DNA from 3 places in the Brachybacterium sp. SYSU DS0246 genome. Region 2 is predicted to be linked to each of the others. Evidence: riboswitches for the same ligand, from Rfam matches in the RefSeq annotation. Region 2 holds a riboswitch; each other region holds the start of a gene.
The links. A riboswitch is a leader RNA that binds a small molecule or an ion and turns the genes downstream of it on or off. The one in region 2 is predicted to bind thiamine pyrophosphate.
Positions count from the first base shown of each region.

Region 1: another riboswitch for thiamine pyrophosphate. It lies ahead of AC5020_RS05305 (ECF transporter S component); the one in region 2 lies ahead of thiO (glycine oxidase ThiO).
Region 3: another riboswitch for thiamine pyrophosphate. It lies ahead of AC5020_RS01180 (TenA family protein); the one in region 2 lies ahead of thiO (glycine oxidase ThiO).

Region 1 covers NZ_JBZXYT010000007.1:123,511-130,171, reverse strand. The annotation lists gene AC5020_RS05320 (hypothetical protein) at 1-23, shown strand, start outside; gene AC5020_RS05315 (M13 family metallopeptidase) at 72-2,117, shown strand; gene AC5020_RS05310 (glycosyltransferase) at 2,137-2,703, shown strand; TPP riboswitch at 2,738-2,845, shown strand; gene AC5020_RS05305 (ECF transporter S component) at 2,892-3,473, shown strand; gene AC5020_RS05300 (ATP-binding cassette domain-containing protein) at 3,484-5,580, shown strand; gene AC5020_RS05295 (ankyrin repeat domain-containing protein) at 5,590-6,042, shown strand; gene AC5020_RS05290 (GNAT family N-acetyltransferase) at 6,043-6,579, opposite strand; gene AC5020_RS05285 (alpha/beta fold hydrolase) at 6,590-6,661, opposite strand, start outside.
Region 2 covers NZ_JBZXYT010000011.1:8,817-15,477, reverse strand. The annotation lists gene AC5020_RS07085 (5-oxoprolinase subunit B/C family protein) at 1-1,687, opposite strand, end outside; gene AC5020_RS07080 (LamB/YcsF family protein) at 1,684-2,451, opposite strand; gene AC5020_RS07075 (hypothetical protein) at 2,557-3,375, shown strand; gene thiE (thiamine phosphate synthase) at 3,475-4,152, opposite strand; TPP riboswitch at 4,279-4,385, shown strand; gene thiO (glycine oxidase ThiO) at 4,380-5,582, shown strand; gene thiS (sulfur carrier protein ThiS) at 5,579-5,821, shown strand; gene AC5020_RS07055 (thiazole synthase) at 5,825-6,661, shown strand, end outside.
Region 3 covers NZ_JBZXYT010000002.1:18,251-24,911, forward strand. The annotation lists gene AC5020_RS01160 (PadR family transcriptional regulator) at 1-75, opposite strand, end outside; gene AC5020_RS01165 (TSUP family transporter) at 189-911, shown strand; gene AC5020_RS01170 (NupC/NupG family nucleoside CNT transporter) at 1,065-2,465, shown strand; gene AC5020_RS01175 (TenA family protein) at 2,545-3,207, opposite strand; gene AC5020_RS01180 (TenA family protein) at 3,204-3,866, opposite strand; TPP riboswitch at 3,963-4,056, opposite strand; gene AC5020_RS01185 (Rv3202a family protein) at 4,326-4,598, opposite strand; gene AC5020_RS01190 (homocysteine S-methyltransferase family protein) at 4,806-5,852, opposite strand; gene AC5020_RS01195 (glycosyltransferase) at 6,085-6,372, shown strand; gene AC5020_RS01200 (Gfo/Idh/MocA family protein) at 6,533-6,661, opposite strand, start outside.

The sequences.
Region 1 (6,661 bases), on a different contig from region 2:
CGCTGGGTCTGGCGACCCCCTGACGGCGCACCCCACACCTGTCCCCTCCGTCCGATCCCGCAGGAGCGATGATGACCACTGCCCCCTCGTCCGAGACCACCGTGAACTCCGGCCTCGTCCTCGACCAGGTCGATCCGGGCATCCGCCTCCAGGACGACCTCTTCGGCCACGTCAACGGGCGATGGCTGCGCGAGCACCGGATCCCGGCGGACCGCTCCAGCGACGGAGCCTTCCATCAGCTGCGCGACCTCTCCGAGGAGCGGGTGCGGGAGATCGTCGAGCAGGCGGCGGCAGAGGTCGAGCAGGCGGCGGGGACCGGAGACGGGGCCGCCGAGGGAGCACCCGTCACCGACCGCGGCCGCGTCGGCGCGCTGTACCGCATGTTCATGGACACCGAGGCGATCGAGGCGGCCGGTACCGCGCCCCTCGAGGACATGCTGAGCTCCATCACCGCGGCCGACGACCTCGAGGCCATCACCCGCACCATGGCCGCCCCGGATTCGGGCGCGAGCGCCCTGCTGGCCTACGTGTGGACCGACGACCACGATTCCTCCAGCTACCAGGTCAAACTGCATCAGGGCGGGCTCGGCCTGCCCGATGAGTCCTACTACCGCGAGGAGCACTACGGGCAGATCCGCGAGGCCTACACCGAGCACCTGGCCGCTCTCGCCCGCCTGACCGGCCTGCCCGGCCGCGAGGGCCTGGTCGAGGGCGATGCGGCCGCACAGGCCACCGCGGTGATGGACTTCGAGACCCGCCTGGCCGGATGCCACGTCGACGTCGTGCGCCTGCGCGACCGCGAGAAGTCCAACAACCCGATGGACGAGGCGCAGCGCCGCGAGCTGGCCCCGGCCTTCCCCTGGACCGCCTACATCGAGGGCACCGGAGCCCCGGAATCGGTCTTCGACGTGGTCTCGGTCGGCCAGCCCGAGTTCGTCTCCGCCGCTGCCGAGCTGCTGGCCGGCGAGGACCTCGCCGTGCTGCGCACCTGGCTGGCCCTCCACGCCGTCTCCTCGTACGCCCCCTACCTGCCCGCGGCCATCGTCGAGGAGGACTTCGCCTTCTTCGGAAAGGTGCTCTCCGGCGCCGAGGAGCTGCGCGAGCGCTGGAAGCGCGGCGTCGCCTTCGTCGAGGGCGCCGTGGGCTTCGCCGTCGGCCGCGAGTACGTCGACCGCCACTTCCCGCCGGCCCACAAGGAGCGCATGACCGCACTGGTCGATGCTCTGCTGGAGGCCTACCGCAGCTCGATCGGGACCCTGGAGTGGATGACGCCGGCCACCCGGGAGAAGGCGCTGGCCAAGCTCGAGAAGTTCACCCCCAAGATCGGCTACCCCGAGCGCTGGCGCGAGTACGACGGGCTCGAGGTGGTCCCCGGCGACCTGGTCGCCACCGCGCGCGCCGCACGCCGCTTCGACGCCGACTACGAGTACGCCAAGGTCGGCGGCCCCATCGACGAGACCGAGTGGCACATGACGCCGCAGACGGTCAACGCCTACTACAACCCCGGGCGCAACGAGATCGTCTTCCCCGCCGCCATCCTGCAGCCGCCGTTCTTCGACGGCGAGGCGGAGGACGCCGTGAACTTCGGCGGCATCGGCGCGGTCATCGGCCACGAGGTCGGCCACGGCTTCGACGACCAGGGCTCGAAGTACGACGGGGACGGCAACCTGGTCACCTGGTGGACGGCCGAGGACCGTCAGGCCTTCGACGACCGCGCCGCCACCCTCATCGCCCAGTACTCCGAGCTCTCCCCGCGCGACCTCGACGACTCCCACCGCGTCAACGGCGCCCTCACCATCGGCGAGAACATCGGCGACCTCGGCGGTCTCTCCATCGCCGTGAAGGCGTACCTGGCCAGCAGGTCCGCCGAGGAGGCCGCGGCCGAGCTGGACGGGTACACCGGTCTGCAGCGCATCTTCCTGTCGTGGGCGACGGTGTGGCGGGGCAAGAACCGCACGCAGGAGGCGATCCGCCGGCTCGCGGTGGACCCGCACGCGCCGATGGAGTTCCGCTGCAACACGGTCGCGGGCCATCTCGACGAGTTCCACAGCGCCTTCGGCGTGCGCGAGGGCGACGGGATGTACCGCGCCCCCGAGGAGCGGGTGTCGATCTGGTGAGCACGACGGTGAGGATCCCGTGAGGCCCGAGGCGCCGTTCTACGTCGGCACCACCAGGCCCTCCTGGGTCGGGTGGACCCGCATCGCCCTGACCCTGCTGTTCGGTGCGGTCCTGGCGCTGGTGCTGGCCCAGCGCGGCCTCGTGGCCGCCGTGCCGCCGGCCGCCGGGGTGTTCGCACTGCTGGCGCTGTGGACCTGGATGGGCCAGCACACGCGCTTCATCGTCGACGACCGCGGCCTTACGGTGAGCCTCGGCGGTTTCCTGCCGCGCCCGACGTGGCCGCTGGCCGGCTTCCGCACCGTCCAGTACCGCATCGTGCCGCAGCCTGCCGTCGGGGCGAGCCTCGGCGGCTACGGATGGCGCCGCGGCATGGTGACCCCCGCCCGGCCCGAGGAGCTGCGGCCCGTCGGCGACCGGAAGCTGCTGACCGGCGGTGAGACGCGGCAGTCCTACCGCATGGTCGTCACCCGGCCGGGGACCATGGTCGAGATCGTCGGCCGCGAGGGCACCGGGTATCTGCTGACGCCCGAGGACCCCGAGGCGACGGCCGCGGCCATCGACCAGGCGATCCGGGCGCGGCGCTGACGCCACCGCCGAGGGAGTATCCTGAGTGCCGGTCATCCACTGACAGGGGAGCACCAACGGGGTGCTGAGAGTGCGCGAACCTGCGCAGACCCTCGAACCTGATCCGGTTCACACCGGCGTAGGGAGTCGGGATATCCGTGCGGCATCGATGATGCCGTGCGCCCCTTCCGTGAGAGGAAGGAGAAGTGATGACACGCTTTCGCACCATTGATCTGCTGGTCACCGTCATGATCGGGGCAGCCTTCGGCGTCGCGTTCCTGGGGTACGGCCAGCTCTACACCCTGATCAGCCCGCTGACGATGGCGTTCCGCCCCGCCGAGGGTCTGCTGGTGGGCATCTGGTTCCTGCCCGCCGTCCTCGCCGCCCTGATCGTCCTCAAGCCCGGCGCGGCGCTGCTGGCCGAGATGATCGCGGCATGCCTCGAGATGCTGCTGGGCGGCCAGTGGGGCTGGGGCACCGTGGTCTCCGGCCTGCTGCAGGGCGGCGGCGTCGAGCTCGCCGTCGCGCTGACCGCGTACCGCCGCTTCACGCTCCCGGTGGCGGTCCTCGGCGGAGTCCTCGCCGGCGGCCTGGAATGGATCTGGGAGCGCTTCGCCTACTACCCCGAGATGAGCTGGCCCTTCGCCCTGATCCTGCTCGGGTTCTTCCTCGTCTCCGGCGCCGCGCTGGGCGGCGGCCTGGGCTGGGCCGCGACCCGTGCCCTGGTGGCCACCGGCGCGGTGGATTCACTCGCCGCGGGACGGGAGCACGCCCGCGCCGCCGCGGCGTGAGGACTGCGGCGTGAGAACCAGGGAGTCCGCCGCCGGGGCCGCGCTTGCGCTGTCCCGGGTCAGCTGGCGCCCGAACTCGCGGCGGGAGCCGACGGTCGCCGACCTCGACCTGAGCATCCCCGCCGGTCAGCGCGTGCTGCTCGCCGGCGCGAGCGGAAGCGGGAAATCGACGGTGCTGCGCGCCCTCGCCGGTCTTCTCGATGAGGAGGCCGGCGAGCTCTCGGGGCACATGGCGGTCTCGTCCCGGCCCGGAGAGCGCGGCCTGCTGCTGCAGAATCCCGCGCACGCGCTGGTGGCCGCGACCGTGGGCCGCGATGCCGCCTTCGGGCCCGAGAACGCGGCCCTGCCCCGGCCGGAGATCCACCGGCGCGCCGCGGCGGCGCTGGATGCCGCGCAGGTGGACCTGGAGCCCTCGCGCGACCCGCTGGAGGCCTCCGGCGGGCAGCAGCAGCGCATCGCCCTGGCCGGCGCCCTCGCGCTCGGCCCGGACATGCTGCTGCTGGACGAGCCCACGAGCATGCTCGACGCCGAGACCGCCGAGCAGGTGCGCTCGGCGATCCTGGCCAGCGCCGAGGGCCGCACCCTGGTCGTCGCGGAGCACCGGATCGAGCCCTGGCTGGATCACGTGGACCGCCTGGTGGTCCTCGGCGAGCAGGCCCGGATCCTCGCCGACGGGGACCCGCGGACGGTGCTGGCCGCCCAGAGCGATCTGCTCGAGGAGGCCGGAGTGCTGGCGGGGCGGGAGGCGCCGGCGGATGCCGGGCCGTCTCCGCGGCGTCCGAGCGGGAGCGATCCCGGGACGGTGGTCGCCTCCCTCGAGGAGGTCACCGTGCCGCGCCGGGGCGTCACGATCCCCGTCGGCCTCGAGGCGCGGGCCGGGCAGCTGACGGTGCTGACCGGGCCCAGCGGCGCCGGCAAGACGACCGTCGTCCGCGCCCTGCTGGGGGCGATGCGCCCCGCGACCGGCACCGTCCGGCGCCCGGATCGCGAGCGCATCGCCGTCGTCCCCCAGGATCCGGAGCATTCATTCGTCGCCGCCACCGTGCGCGAGGAGCTGCTGGCCTCTCCGTGGGCCGACGACGAGCACCTCGCGGACGAGCTCCTGGAGCGCGCCGGCCTCGCCCATCTCGCCGGGGCCAACCCCTACCGGCTCTCCGGCGGGGAGCAGCGCCGCACCGCACTCGCGGCCGCCCTCGCCCAGCAGCCCGACCTGCTGGTCCTCGACGAGCCGACGGTCGGGCTGGACGCGCGCCGCCGCGGCGCCGTGCTGGACCTGCTCGAGGAGGCCGCCGCGCGCGGCGGCGCGGTGCTGGCCGCGACCCACGACCCCGAGCTCATCGCCCGGGCCGATCACCGGATCGAGCTGCCGGGTTCAGAGCACGGGGATCCTCCCCCGCCGCGCCGCCGGATCCCGGCCGACGCCCTGAACCCGCTGACCCTCTGCCTGATCGGCATCCTCGCCGCCATCGGCTCGTTCGCGATCCAGACCTGGCAGGGCGGTCTGCTCGCGCTGCTGCCGCTGGTGCTGCTGGGCCCACTGGCGGTGCGCACGCTGCGCGGCGCGGCGCTGCGGCTGACCCCGATCCTGCTCTCGGCCGCCGGGCTGGCCTGGACCACCGCCCTGCTGGGGGACGCGCCGGCGCTGTCCGGGGACGCCTGGCTGCTGGGGCTGAAGGAGGCGGCCCGGATCATGATGTTCGTCGCGCCGGGGGTGCTGGCCCTGGGCAGCGTGGAGGTGACCGCCCTCGGCGACGCCCTCGGAGGCCGGCTGAGACTGCCCGCCAGGCCGGTCGCGGCCTCCGTGGTCGCGCTGGTGCGAGTCGGGCACCTCGGGCGGCAGTGGGAGATCATCCTGCGCACCCGGATCCAGCGCGGGCTGGGCACGGCCGCCTCGCCGCGGCTGCTGGCCGGGGCGACGCTCGCCCTGCTGGTCGACACCCTGCGCAGCGCCGAGCAGCAGGCGCTGGCGATGGACGCCCGCGGCTTCGCGACCGCGACGCGGCGCACCTGGACCGAACCCAGCCGGTTCGGGCCGGCCGACGTGCTCGGCGCGGCGATCGCGGTGGCGCTGCTGATCTGGCCCGCGATCGCGGAGCTGCTGGTCTAGCCTGGCACCGTGAACGACGACATCCAGCCCCAGCCCTCCACCCGGCCCGACGTGCCCGCCTCCGAGGACGAGGAGGTGATCGCCCTGGCCAACTCGATGCTCGATGCCGCTCGGCGCGGGGACGGTGACGGCCTGCTGCCGCTGATCGACCGGGGCGCCCCCGCCAATCTGCGCGACGCCTCCGGCAACAGCGCCCTCATGCTCGCCGCCTACCACGGCCACGCCGAGCTGGTGCGCGAGCTCGCCGCCCGCGGGGCCGACGTCGACCTGCTGAACGACCGCCGTCAGTCCCCGCTGGCCGGGGCCGCGTTCAAGGGCTACACGGACGTCGCCGTGGCACTGCTCGAGGCCGGGGCGGACCCGGGCCTGGGCTCCCCGGACGCGCTGGAGACGGCCCGGTTCTTCGAGCGCGGCGAGATGATCACGCTGATCGAGGAGCACGCGGCCCGACGCGAGGACTGATCAGTCCGCCGGATGGCGGTAGACCATCGGCACGTGCTCGATGCCTGCCTCCATGAACAGGCCGCCGACGGTCTCGTAGCCCATCGACTGGTACCACGTCTCGAGGTAGGCCTGGGCGTCGATGCGCACCTCGGCCTGCGGCGCCTGCTCGCGGGCCACGTCCAGCGCCGCGCGCATGATGCGGCGCCCGAAGCCGTCGCGACGGTTCGCGGCCCGCACGGCGAGCCGGCCGATGCGCAGCACGCCGCCGGGTTCGTGGAGGACGCGGATGTGCGCGGCGGGTTCGCGCTCCAGCCCGGCGGCCTCGGCCTCCGGCCCGGGCACCTCGATCCACAGCAGGGTGGTCGTGGCCTCGAGGTCGCGACCGTCGAGGTCCGGGTCGGTGGCCTTCTGCTCCATGGTGAAGACGTCCTGGCGGAGCTTCGCGAGCAGGTAGAGCGTGCGGGGGTCGATGTCGGGCACGACGGAGCGTCGCAGCACGGCGCCGGTCTCCGGGTCCGGAGCCGACGCCGCTGGGTGGATCACGGGTTCAGGCATGGTCACCACATTACTGCTCGGGAGCTTGCGGCGTTCCCGCCGTCGCCGCCAGTCGCGCGACGGCGGCCCGCCACTGCTCGAC
Region 2 (6,661 bases):
TGGGCAGACTCGCCGCGCCGTCGGGCACGGGCAGGGGAGTGCCGTCCAGGCGCACGCCGATGCGATCCGAGTCCGGGCGCACCGTCCACTCCGTGGCGAGCAGCGCCTCCAGGGCCGATGGGCCGAGCAGGTCATCGCGCGGGCCGGGATGGATCGGGATCTCGAGCGGTGAGGGGGCGGGCAGGGCGTCCCCGCCGGCGGGAGCATCGATCACCAGCAGCGCGATCTGGCCGGGGACTGCATCGAGCCCGCGCACGGGACCGGCCAGCAGGAGGCCCCCGGCGGCCAGCGGCTCGGGGCCGAGACCGGAGAGGGTGTCGCGCGAGCGCGACCCGAGCACCGCCCCGCCGGTCGGGGTCGCCGCCGCGGCCCTGCTCGCGTCGCCGGCCCGGCCGACGGTCCCGTCGGGCTGCTCCGCCGAGGCGCCGGTCTCGCCGGAGCGCTCGGACCGTCGCACCGCGCGGATCCCGCCCCGGACGGCCATGACCAGGCGCAGTCCGGCCGCCGCCGGCCCGAGCTCGACCTCGTCGCCGCGGTCCAGGGCGATCGGGGCGCCGCGTCCCTCTCCGGCGGTGAGGTCGAGCGGGGCGGCCTCGGGGTCGTCCCGCCGCACCGTGAGGCGGGCCGGGGCCCCGGCCACCGCGATCACCGTGGCGGCCGACGCCCGCAGCCGCAGCGGTCCCATCAGCGTCTCGAGCACGGTGGCGTGGGCGGGGTTGCCCACCGCGAGGTTCGCCTGGACCAGGGCGCCGCGGTCGAACGCTCCCGACGGGCTCACGCCGATCGCGCCGCGACCGGGCCGGCCGTCGTCCTGGAGGAGGGTGAGCGGACCGGGGGAGAGGACCTCCAGCGCCGGGGTGCCCTCGGTGTTCGGCGTCCCGGTCGCGCCTCGCCGTCGGGTGAGCCGGGCGGGTGCGGCCGCGGCCTCGCGCCCGGCGCGTGCGAGGGTCGTGGCCGGCCGGGCGGTCCGCGCCGTCGGCCGCTGCGCGGTGAACCGCACCCGGGTGCCGGGCGTCAGCAGGGCGGGCGGCTCACGGCTGGGATCGAAGAGGTCGACGTCGGTGCGGCCGATGAGCTGCCAGCCGCCGGGGGAGGGGCGCGGGTAGATCCCGCAGTAGCGGGAGGCGAGGCCGACGGCGCCGGCCGGCACGGTGGCCCGCGGTTCGGTGCGGCGCGGCACCTCCCACGGAGGCCCGGCGGTGCGTCCTGCCCCGGCAGTGCGTCCTGCTCCGTCGGGATCCCCCGCCTCGTCGGCCACGAGATAGGCGAAACCGGGGGCGAAGCCGCCGAAGGCCGCGGTCCAGGTGGTCGCGGTGTGGGTATGGATCAGCGTCTCGGTGCTCATGCCCAGCAGTTCGGCGGTCTCGACGAGATCCTCCCCGTCGTAGACGACGCCGATCCGGTGCTCCGTGTCCCCGGCCGATTCGCCCGGAGCCGCGCGCAGGTGCTGAAGCAGCTCCGTCAGCTCCCGCAGGTCCCGTGCGACGGAGCCTCCAAGCAGCAGGGTCCGCTCCGCCGGGACCAGCTCGATCAGGGCAGGGGGAGCCAGCTCGCGCACCGCGGCCGCGGCGGCCAGCACGGCACGGGTGTCGGGGTACTCGGCCAGGATCGCGGTCTCCCCGGCCCGGTGCACGCGCAGCGGTGGGGCCAGCAGCCATCCCGCCTCGGGTGCGGCGGCGCCGGTCACAGCGCCGCCTCCAGGTGCACGCCCGCCGCCTCGAGCCGGTCCCGGACGGTGCGGGCCAGCGCGACCGCCCCGGGAGTGTCCCCGTGCAGGCACAGGGAGCGGCACGGCAGGTCGAGCCCGCTGCCGTCGGCCGTGCGCACCCGTCCCTCGGAGGCGATCGACAGTGCCTGCTCGGCGACCGCCTCCGGGTCGGTGAGCACAGCGCCCGGGCGACTGCGCGGCATCAGGGTGCCATCGCCCAGGTAGGCGCGGTCGGTGAAGCCCTCAAGCACCACCTCGATCCCGGCCTCCCGTGCCCTCTCCACCACCACGGCGCCGGGCGCGGCGACCAGCGGGAGGTCCCCGAGGTCGCGCAGCGCCTGGATCACGGCGCCGGCCTGGCCCTCGTGGCGAGCCAGGGTGTTGTACAGAGCGCCGTGGGGCTTCACGCCCCGCACCGCGGTGCCCTCGGCGCGGGCCATCGCCTCCAGCGCGCCGACCTGGACGATCAGCAGATCGGTGAGGTCGGCCGGGGCGATGTCCAGGAATCTCCGGCCGAAACCGGCCAGGTCCGGGTAGGCGACGTGCGCGGTGATCGCGACCCCGTGCTCGGCGGCGGCCCGGCAGGCGGCGCGCATCGTCCCCGGATCCCCGGCGTGCCCTCCGCAGGCGATGTTCGCCGTGGTCACCACCTCGAGCATGGCCGCGTCATCACCCATCGACCACGCGCCGAAGCCCTCACCGAGATCGGCGTTGAGGTCGCACACGGGATGGTCGGCGCTCATGCGGCTGCTCTCCTTCGCTCTGTCCGCCACGACGACGGGGTCACCGCTCATTGTCCGCGCACGGCGCCGGCGCGGCCAGGGGTGACGGGCGGTAGTGTCGCGGCCATGAGCGAGCGCCCGACCGACCAGACCGATCCGTCGCCGCGCGCGGGCTCCTCGGCGCCGGACAGCTCCGCCGCGCACCACGTCCTGGACCAGGCCGACGGCGGCGAGCCCCGCCGGCTGCTGTCGCTGAGCGATGAGCAGCTGGCCGGTCTCGACGGGCACCAGCAGCCCCAGTTCACCGCCATGCCCTGGCTCGACCAGCGCCCCGACCAGGCCGCCGTCGCGGCCGACGTCGGACTGCGCTCGCTGATCGCCGACGGGCGGGTGAATGCTGCCCGGGACGGGGCGACCGGGCGGCTGCGATGGGTGGCCGGCACCGAGCTCCGCGGCTGCCAGCTGCTGCGCCGCACCGCCGCGCGATTCGCCACCGCGGAGCGCACGGTGCAGTCCGAGAGCGGCCCGCTGGTCAGCCGCGCGTACTACTACGTCCATGAAACTGGTGTGCTCGAGGAGGAAGTGACCCCGTCGGGCATCCACCACTTCACGCCGTTGCGGGTCGAGCAGGTCCCCGCCCGGATCGCCACGCTGATCGACCCGAGCTCCGTCGCCGGCCAGGGCGGCGCCCCGGTCACCGTGCGCCGCACCGAGCTCGCCTCGGGACACCCGCTCGCCGCCCGGCTCGCCGACACCCGTGCCCAGAGCGTGCTGACCACCGTGCACACCGACGACGACAGCGTGCAGCAGGTCAGCGTGTATGTCACCGGCAGCGAGGTGCTCACGATGGAGGCGCTGGACCCGGCCGCCGAGGACCCGCCGCTGGAGTTCCGGCCCGTCGACGCGGGCGACCTGGTCGCACTCGCCGCGGCCGTCGTCTCCTGAGCGCCTCCCGCAGGATTCGCCGGCCCCCGCGCGCGGCCCATCCCGCTGGTCAGAGGCTTCCGCGGGACCCCTCAGCTCGTGAGGACGTCTCAGCGCCGGTCAGCTCGTGAGGGCGTCCCGCAGCGTCCGGGCCGCTGCCTCGGGATCGTCGGCCTCGGTCACGGCGCGGACCACCACGATCCGCTCGGCGCCGACGGCGAGCAGCTCGGGGACACGCTCCGCGTCGACTCCGCCGATGGCGAAGAACGGCTTCGCCTCCCCCGTCCGCCGGGCGGCGGCGCGCGGCAGGTCGAGGCCGACGGGGGCGCGGTCCGGCTTCGTCGGCGTCGCCCACACCGGACCGGTGCAGAAGTAGTCCAGGCCCGCATCGGCGTCGGCCGCCTCCATCTGCTCCGTGGTGCGGGTCGAGCGGCCGATCAGGACGTCCCGGCCCAGCAGCGCACGGGCATCCAGCGTGCTCAGGTCGCCCTGGCCGAGGTGGAGGATGTCCGCGCCGGCCAGCGCGGCGACGTCGGCCCGGTCATTGGCCGCCAGCAGCGTGCCGTGCGCGTCGGCGATCGGCCGCAGCGCCCGCAGGGCCTCGACCTCGGCGCGGGCCTCGGCCGCCTTGTCCCGCACCTGCAGGATGTCCACCCCGCCGCGGAAGGCGGCCTCGGCGAAAGCCAGCAGGCCCTCGAGCCCGCGCGAGAGATCGACGCAGACGTACAGGCGGGAGGCGCGCAGGGCTTCGCGGCGCCGGGCACCGGCCTCGCTGGTCGCCGACGAGTGAGCGTTCATGGGCACAGCCTGGCACAGAGCGTGACCGGGACCCGGAATCTCCGGCCTGCCGGCGCCGTGCCGCCGGCACCGTGCCGCAGGCACTGGCCCGCCGGCTCGTCGGCGTCTGCGCCGGCGCGTAGACTCGAGGGGTTCCGTGGGAGCCCGAGACGCCGGGCTGAGAGGGCGCAGCGCGCCGACCACCAGCACTGGATGCGGATCATGCCGCCGTCAGGAGGAATCTCAGGATGCGTGCCATGCATGTCGCCGTCATCGGCGCGGGCATCGTCGGCCTGCTCACCGCCGCCGAGCTGCGAGCGCGTGGTCACCGCGTGGAGATCCACGCCGAGGGGGTCGCCGACGGGGCCACGTTCGCGGCCGCCGGGATGCTCGCCCCCGCCGCGGAGATCCAGGTCGGGCAGGGCCCGCTGTGGGCCATAATGCGCGAGGCCTCCCAGGCGCACCGCGATCTCGCGAGCCGCCTCGCCGCGCGCACCAGCGTGGACCCCGGCTACCGGGACGATTCGACCGTGGTCATCGGGCGGGACCACGCCGACGCCGCCGCGCTGCGCGACCTGGCCGAGATCCAGCGCTCCACCGGAGCGGCCGTCCGCGAGCTCCCGCCCCGGGAGCTGCGCCGTCTCGAGCCCGCCCTGGCCCGCGGCATCGCCGGCGCGCAGCTGATCGAGCACGACCACCAGGTCGACCCGCGGCGCCTGGCCGCCGCCGTCCAGGACATCCTGGCCGGAGCGGGCGGACCCGGGGACGGCCCCGCCGTTCCCATCCACCGTCGCCGCCTCACCTCGCTCGAGGAGATCGACGCCGAGAGGATCGTGCTGGCCGCAGGGCTCGGTGCGGGAGAGATCGCGGGCCCGCACCGCCGCCTCGACCTCGCCCTGCGCCCCGTCCACGGCGACATCCTGCGCGTGCGCGTGCCGACCTCGCTGCTGGCCCCGGGCGAGGACAACCTGGTGGCCCGCACCGTGCGCGCCACCGTGCGGGGACGATCCGTCTACCTGGTCCCGCGCGCCGATCGCCACCTGGTCATCGGTGCCACCAGCCGCGAGGACGACCTCGCCGGCACCTCCACCGGCGGCGTCCACCAGCTGCTCCAGGACGCGATCGAGATCGCCCCGTCCGTGCGGGAGACCGAACTGGTCGAGGTCACCACCCGGGCACGCCCCGGCACCCCCGATGACCTCCCGCTGCTGGGCCCCGTGCCCGGCGATGACCGCGTGATCGTCTCGACCGGCTACCACCGCCACGGGATCCTGCTGTCCGCCTGGGCCGCCCAGCGCACCGCCGAGCTGCTCGAGGACCCCGCCGCGCCCCGCTCGCAGCTGCTCGACGCGGTCCGGCCCGAACGCTTCACCATCCCACCGCCGACGGCGTCCCTCCCGCCATCCCCCGTACCCAGCGCCACCGCCTCATCCGCCCAGGAGAACCCATGAATCTGTCCCTGACCGTCAACGGCGACGAGGTCGCACTCCCGCCGGGAAGCACCGTCCGCGACCTGGTCAGCTCCCGCCTCGGCCAGGAGATCGGCGAGGACGGCCGCGCGAGCGACGGCAGTCCGCTCGGCGTCGCCGTCGCCCTGGACGACACCGTCGTGCCCCGCACCCGCTGGGCCACGACGCCCGTGCCCGATGGCGCGCGCTGCGAGTTCGTCACCGCCGTGCAGGGAGGCTGACCCATGACCCGCCCCTCCGCACGTCCCGACCTCGCCGACGACTCCTTCACCATCGCCGGCACGCCCCTGACATCGCGCCTGATCATGGGCACCGGCGGGGCCACCGACCTCGCCGCGCTCGAACGCGCCCTGGTCGCCTCCGGCACCGCGCTGACCACCGTCGCGATGCGCCGCTTCTCCGCGGCCACCGGCAACTCGGTGTTCACGCTGCTCGAGCGGCTCGGGATCAAGGTGCTGCCCAACACCGCCGGCTGCTTCAGCGCCCGCGACGCCATCCTCACCGCGGAGCTCGCCCGTGAAGCGCTGGAGACGAACTGGATCAAGCTCGAGGTCATCGCCGACGAGGACACCCTGCTGCCCGACGGCATCGAACTGGTCGAGGCGACCGCCGAGCTGGTCCGGCGCGGCTTCACCGTGCTGCCCTACACCACCGACGATCCCGTGCTGGCCCGTCACCTCGCCGACGCCGGCGCCGCCGCGGTGATGCCGCTCGGCTCACCGATCGGGACGGGACTGGGCATCCTGAACCCGCACAACATCGAGCTGATCACCGCCCAGGCCAGCGTTCCGATCGTGCTCGACGCCGGGATCGGCACCGCCTCGGACGCGGCGCTGGCCATGGAGCTGGGATGCGACGCCGTGCTCGTGGCCAGCGCCGTCACCCGCGCCCAGGACCCCGAGGCCATGGCCCGGGCGATGGACTGGGCCGTGCGCGCGGGTCGCGCCGCCGCCGGGGCCGGACGGATCCCGCAGCGCCGCCTGGCGCTGGCCTCCTCCAGCTTCGAGGGGCTCATCGAGACCGACGCCGGCGATGCCGGGAACGGCGAGGCGGTCGGCGCG
Region 3 (6,661 bases), on a different contig from region 2:
CAGCAGCTGGAGGCAGGCGAGCACGATCGTGCCGCGCCGCAGCTCCTGCAGGTGAGTCTCGAAGGCATCGCTCATAACCCACACGATAGTGTGCGCCACACACCATAGTCAATAGCACGGTGTCGTGTGACCGATGGAGGGGTGGACAGTCGTCGTCCCGGCGACCGTGCCGCCGTAGGCTGGCTCGGGTGACGCTCACCGCCCTGACCCTGCTCGCCGTGATCGTCGGCGTCGGGGCGGGACTGCAGCGGCTGACCGGCATGGGGTTCGCCCTGGTCGTCGCTCCCTTCCTGGTGCTGACGCTCGGGGCGTTCGAGGGCGTCCTGGTCACGAACCTCTGCGGACTGGTGTCCTCGTCCGTGAACCTCTGGCTCCTGCGCCGCGACGTCCAGTGGCGGCGTCTGCTGCGCTTCACGCCGTTCTCCCTGGTGGGCATCGGCATCGGAGCGCTCGTGCTGCTGGTGCTGCCGGCGGATCCGCTCGCCGTGCTGGTGGGGGTATCGGTCCTCGTGGCGATCGCTGTCACCGTGTTCTTCCGCTCGGGACGGCTCGAGGACTCGATGACGGTCAGCTCGGCATTCGGCACGGCGTCGGGCTTCATGAACGTCACCGCGGGCGTCGGCGGCCCGGCCGTGGCGGTCTACGCGATCGCCACGGGATGGGAGCACCGTGGGTTCGCGGCCTCGATCCAGGCGCACTTCGCCGTGATCTGCATCGTGTCCCTCGCCGCGAAGTGGGCCCTGCCGTCGTTCGGCATCGGCGGCTGGCTCGTGACCATCGCAGCCATCCTGGGTGGCACCGTCGTCGGCCAGCGGCTTGCCGGGCGCTTCTCCGGGCCGACGATGATGAGGGTCGTGGTGGTCCTGGCCGTCGCCGGTGCGCTGGTGACGATCGTCCGGGCGCTCGCTTGAGCCGGCGGCCGCCCGGCGGCGCGTCTGCCTCAGCCGGACGAGGACCCCGCCACGTACGGGCCCAGCCACGGCAGGCGCACGTCCCGGCGACCCCTACACTGGCGCCTGCGACCGCGGCATATATTCCTGATCTGCTTCTGTGAGGTGAGAGCGATGGTCGACCTGCTCTGGGGCATCGGAGGGATGGCAGGCCTGCTGCTGATCGCTCTCGCCTTCTCCAGCAACCGCCGGGCGATCCGCCTGCGCACCGTCCTGGGGGCACTCGGCCTCCAGGTCGGATTCGGCGTGCTGGTCCTGTACTGGGGACCGGGCCAGTGGGCCCTGCAACAGGTCTCGACCGGCTTCCAGGCCATCATCGACACCTCCGGCGAGGGGATCTCCTTCCTCTTCGGGCCTCTCCTGCCTGAGGAGGGGAGCGTCTTCGCCCTCCAGGTGCTGCCGGTGATCGTCTTCTTCGCCTCGCTGACCGCTGTGCTCTACCACTGGAAGATCCTGCCCAAGGTCGTGGCCTGGATGGGCGGGGGCCTGGGCAAGCTGCTGGGTACGAGCCACGCCGAATCCGTCAACGCGGCCGCGAACATCTTCGTGGGCCAGACCGAGGCGCCGCTGGTCATCCGCCCCTACATCAAGCGACTCTCCCGCTCGGGCCTGTTCGCGGTGATGGTCGGCGGCCTCTCGACCGTCGCGGGCTCCGTGCTCGTCGGCTACTCGCTGCTCGGCGCGCCACTGGAGTACCTCATCGCGGCCAGCTTCATGGCCGCCCCGGGCGCACTGCTGATGGCCAAGATCCTGGTGCCCGAGGACGACCCCGAGGCCGTCGCCCGTGAGGCTGCGCTGGTCCAGGCCAGCAGCAGCGCGAAGACCCGCCGGGCTGGGGGAGCGGCCGCAGCGGTCGGTGCAACCGCCGGCGGGACCACCGATCGCACCGTCACGGCGGGCGCCGACGGGACGACGGCGACGGCCGCCGACGGCACCACCGCTGAGACCGAGGACCCCTCCGCCGACGTGGACGAGGAGGAGGACCTCGGTGAGCTGAAGTACGGCAACGTCATCGACGCCGCGGCGGGCGGCGCCGCTGACGGCCTGCGGCTGGCCGCGACCGTCGGCGCCATGCTGTTGGCCTTCATCTCCCTGATCGCGCTGGTGAACCTACTGATCGGCACGGTCGGCGGCTGGTTCGGCGCCGGGGACCTCACGTTCGAGCAGATCCTGGGCTGGGTGTTCGCTCCCGTGATGGCCATGGTGGGCGTGCCGTGGGACGAAGCCGTCCGCTCCGGCAGCTACGTCGGCCAGAAGGTCGTGCTCAACGAGTTCGTCGCCTTCTCCAGTTTCGGCCCCGAGGCCGGAACCTTCAGCGACAAGACCGCCGCGGTCACCACCTTCGCCCTGACCGGCTTCGCCAACTTCAGCTCTCTGGGCATCCTCCTCGGCGGATTGGGCGGGCTCGCTCCCAACCGGCGCTCCGAGATCGCCGAGCTGGGGATGAAGGCGATCCTCGGCGGCACGCTGGCCAACCTCATGAGCGCGGCGATCGCCGGGATCCTGATCGGCTGAGCCGGACGCCCGACGGATTGCGTCGGCGAACCCGGCGGGCGACGGTGGGCCGCGCCGAGGCACGGCCCACCGGGCCTGCTCAGGCGGCGGCGCCGTCCAGCGCCTGCTGCCAGAAGGCGGATTCGAGCCGGGTCGCGGTGCGGAACACCGTGGCCACCTCCTCGAATCGCTGCTCGGTGAGGGACCGCGCCGCCAGGACGTCGAGGTGGGCGATGGCGTCGCGCGCGGCCTGCTGGAACTCCTCGCTCGCGTACTCGGCGATCCAGTCCCGGTAGGGGTGGTCGGGCCGCTCCTCGAGCCGGGGAGCCAGGCGAGCGCCGATCTCGGCGTACCCGATCGCGCAGGGCGCCAGGGCCACATTCAGGTCGAGCTGGTCCCCGACCTGCCCGCAGTCGAGCACGTACCGGGTGTAGGCGACGGTGGCCTGCTTCTCGGGTGCGGCGTCCAGCTGCGCGCGATCGATGCCCCAGCTCGCGGTGAGCCGCACATGCAGCTCGGTCTCGGCCAGGGTCGTCGCGAGGGCATCGGCGGAGTGCTGGATGTCCTCGAGCCGTCGGCTCTTGAAAGCGGCCAGCGCGTTGGCCCGGGCGAACTGGACGAGGAACAGGTAGTCCTGGACCAGGTAGTCCTGGAATGCGGCGAGCGGCAGGATGCCCGCGCCGAGCTGCTCGACGAACGGGTGGCGGGTGTAATCGTCCCAATCGGGCAGGGCGGCGGACCTGAGATCCTCGAACAGACTCATCGTGCCTCCCCAGTGAACGGGTGGAGGTAGGACTGCTCGAAGAAGTCGAGCTCGAGGGCGACGGTGCGCTCGAAGAACTCCCGGGCCCGCTCGGGGCTGCCGGGACCTGCTGCGTCGAGCTCGGCGCGCAGGAAGCTGACGAAACCGGCGAAGTCCGGGTTGTCGTGGAGGTCGATCCATTCGGAGTGGACGAAGCTGCTCGGCCGCGGGCCCGGAGCGGCGGCGGCCCAGTCGTGGTAGAGCCATTCGGTGACCACCAGCACGGCGAGGATCGCGGCATAGTCCCGGGTCTCGGCGGCTTCGCGGAAGATGGTGGTGAAGCCGGTGGTCGCCAGCGTGTCCGGGACGGTTGCGCGGTCATGCTCGCTCACGCCCAGAGACTCGAACGCGCGCAGGAAGTAGGTGTTCTCGTCCCCGGCGACCTCGCCGACGAACTGCGACAGCCGCAGCCGGGCCTCGAACGTGGGGGCCTCGGCGATGCCGGCGCCCAGGAGCACCAGGAAGCTGTCGAGGAAGCGATGGTCCTGGATCAGGTATCCGGCCATCACCTCGTCGGGGATCGACCCGCCGTGGAGCTCCGCCACGAAGCGGTGCTGGACGGCCCGGGACCAGGTGGGTTCGCTGGCCCCACGGAGGTCGTCGGTGAAAGAGGTGGACATCGGGACTTCTCCTCGTCGGTCGATCCGTCCGGATGGGAGCTCCCGATCCGGTGACCCGGGGCCCGACCTCGAGGCGCGCTCGCCACGCGGCGAGCGGCGCAGTGACGCAGACATCCCTCCGCGAGCGCTAACTCGATCAGGTTCGTCGGGTGTGATCTCAGCCCCTGGCGGGGCACCCCGTGTCGACGACGACCTTACCCCGACACAGCAGGAGCCGCCCCGGGCCCGGCGCTGGGGCCGGGTCCCGGGGCGGCTGAGCGGGGCCGTGATCGCCCACGTCGATCCCCGGAGGGTCACCGATCACGCGACGAGACTCCGCATGACCGATGGGTCGGAGATCAAGCGATCAGGTGGACCGACGGTCTCGCCGATCAGGTGGGCCGACGGTCGCGCCGATCAGGTGGGCCGACGGTCCCGCCGGTCAGCGAGCGGCGTCACGCTGCTTTGGCGGGGCGCCGTTCACTCGGAGTCGAAGGCGCCGTCGTCGGCCCCGAAGGCACTGTCCTCGGAGCCGTCCTCACCGGTCGCCTCGGGGGCGTAGTCCTCGTCGAGCGGGACCTCGCGGCGCTGGTCGAGGACATCCGCTGGATCGGCGTACGCGGAGGTGACGGAGCCGAGCTCCTCGGAGCCGAGGGCGTCCGTGGTCCCGTCGTCCGGCAGGGCATCGACCTCCTGGTCCAGGGCGTCCTCGAGCGGGGCCTCGGGGGAGTGCTCGTGCGGCGTGCTGGTCATCGTCCTGCTCCTTTCCTCCGGTGGTGTCCGGTCACTGGCAGTATCCGATATTCCGCGCCGATGATCGACTGCTCCGGCCCGCGATCGTTGGAAGCTCAAGCCCTCGCGCCGGGCGGAGCCCCGAGCGACGTCGGGCCGAGTCAAGAGCTCTTCGGGCGAAGCCTGGAGCCTCGTCGGGCTGGACCCGAACCTGCCCGGGGCCGACGCTCAGGCGCGCGAGCCCAGGCCGACGATGTGCTCCGGGAGACGCTCGTTGCTGCCGTACATGAAGTGGTTCTCCATGCGCTCGGAGTAGCGGCTCGCCTCGGTGGTGCGGCCGACGGCCTCGGCGACCTCGCGGATGTGGATCGGGGCTGCGCCGCAGCACACCCCGAGGTAGTTCACGCCCAGCTCCAGCGCCTCACGGGCGAAGGCGCTGATCTCGTAGCGGTTGGTCAGCAGCGGATCCAGGGCGGTGGGGAAGGTGCGCCCGTGCGGGGAGGGGACGGCCGCGGCGGGGTCGGAGAGGTTGAAGAACGTCGGCTCCTCCTCCGTGGTGCGGTACGGGATCGGCAGGGCGCCGACGTGGCAGTCCACGGCCTCGCGGATCTCGCGCAGCCACGGCAGCATCGTCGCCGGCCCGCGGAAGCAGTTCAGACCCACCACGTCGGCCCCGGCCTGCTCGAGGCGCTGTGCGGTCTCGACGATCCCGGCGCCCTCGGCCATCTCCTGGAACGCCATCGGGGCGAGAGTGATCACCACGGGCAGGCCGGAGGCCTTGGCGACCTCGAGCGCGGTCAGCGCCTCCTCGGCGTAGTAGAAGGTCTCCCCGACGATCAGGTCGGCCCCTTCCTCGACGGCCCAGCCGACCATCTCCTCGAACATGCCTCGGACCTCGCGCTGCGTCGTGGTGTCCGCCGGGTCCCAGATGTTGGAGTTGGAGATGTTGCCGGCGACGAGATTGCCCGGGACGGCGTCGGCGACCTCGCGGGCGATCTGCAGGGCGGACCGGTTCAGGGGCTCGAGGAGGTCCTCCTTGCCGATGACCCGCATCTTCTCGCGGTGACCGTTGTAGGTGAAGGCCTCGACGATGTCGGAGCCGGCGCGCTGGAAGTCCACGTGCAGGGTGCGCAGCGCCTCGGGGTGCTCGAGGGCGACCTCGGGCACGAACTCGCCGGCGGTCAGGTAGCCGCGCCGTTCGAGCTCGAAGAGGAAGCCCTCGGCACAGATGACGGTGCCGGTATCGAGGCGTTCGGTCAGGTGGTTGCGGGTCATGGCGTGCCCTCGTCGTCGCGGTTCCAGTGGTGGCCGCTGGTGACTGTATCCGTGCCTCGTGGTGGGCCGTATGGGTTGTGGCGATCTGTGAACGCGCACGATGCCGGGGAGTCAGGGCAGGGGTGGCCTCCTCGGCGGTGCCGGGTCATGGCCGCGGCTGGTCCCCCCGTGTTCCCTCGTCGCCCGCGCCTCGTGCCTGGTCTTCCTTATCCGCTGGGAGGAGCCCTTCGGGATGGTCATGGCCGAGGCCCTGGCCTGCGGCACCCCCGTCATCGCGACCCCGCGCGGCAGCGTCCCGGAGATCGTCCGCGACGGGCACAACGGGTTCCTGGCCACCGGGGTGGAGGCCCTGGCGGCCGCGATCGAGCGCTCCGGGGAGATCAGTGCCCAGGAATGCCGGCGCGATGCGCTCGAGCAGTTCGACCTGCCCGTGATGGCCGCGAGGTACGAGCAGATCTACGGGATGCTGGTCGAGGGCGGCACCAGCATCGAGGAGGTCACCCGGGCGATCGCCCGCTGACCGCGGCGCGCCGAGGGCCCCTGCTCCCGGGATGGGAGCAGGGGCCCTCGGCGGGTGCGCCGTGCGAGCCAGGGCGATCCTGCTCAGCGGTACTCCAGCGGCCAGGCGCGATGTATATAGCCGCGCCTGTGCGTGTGAGTACCGTCCAGCCGCGCGGAGCTCAGACGGTCGCCGCGGCGGTGCTCAGGGTCGAGGCGAACGGGTCGAAGTCGGCCGGCATGGGCTCGACCTCGGTGAACGAGGAGTTCACGGTGACCGTCTCGCCGCGGCTGATGGCGGTCTCGATGGC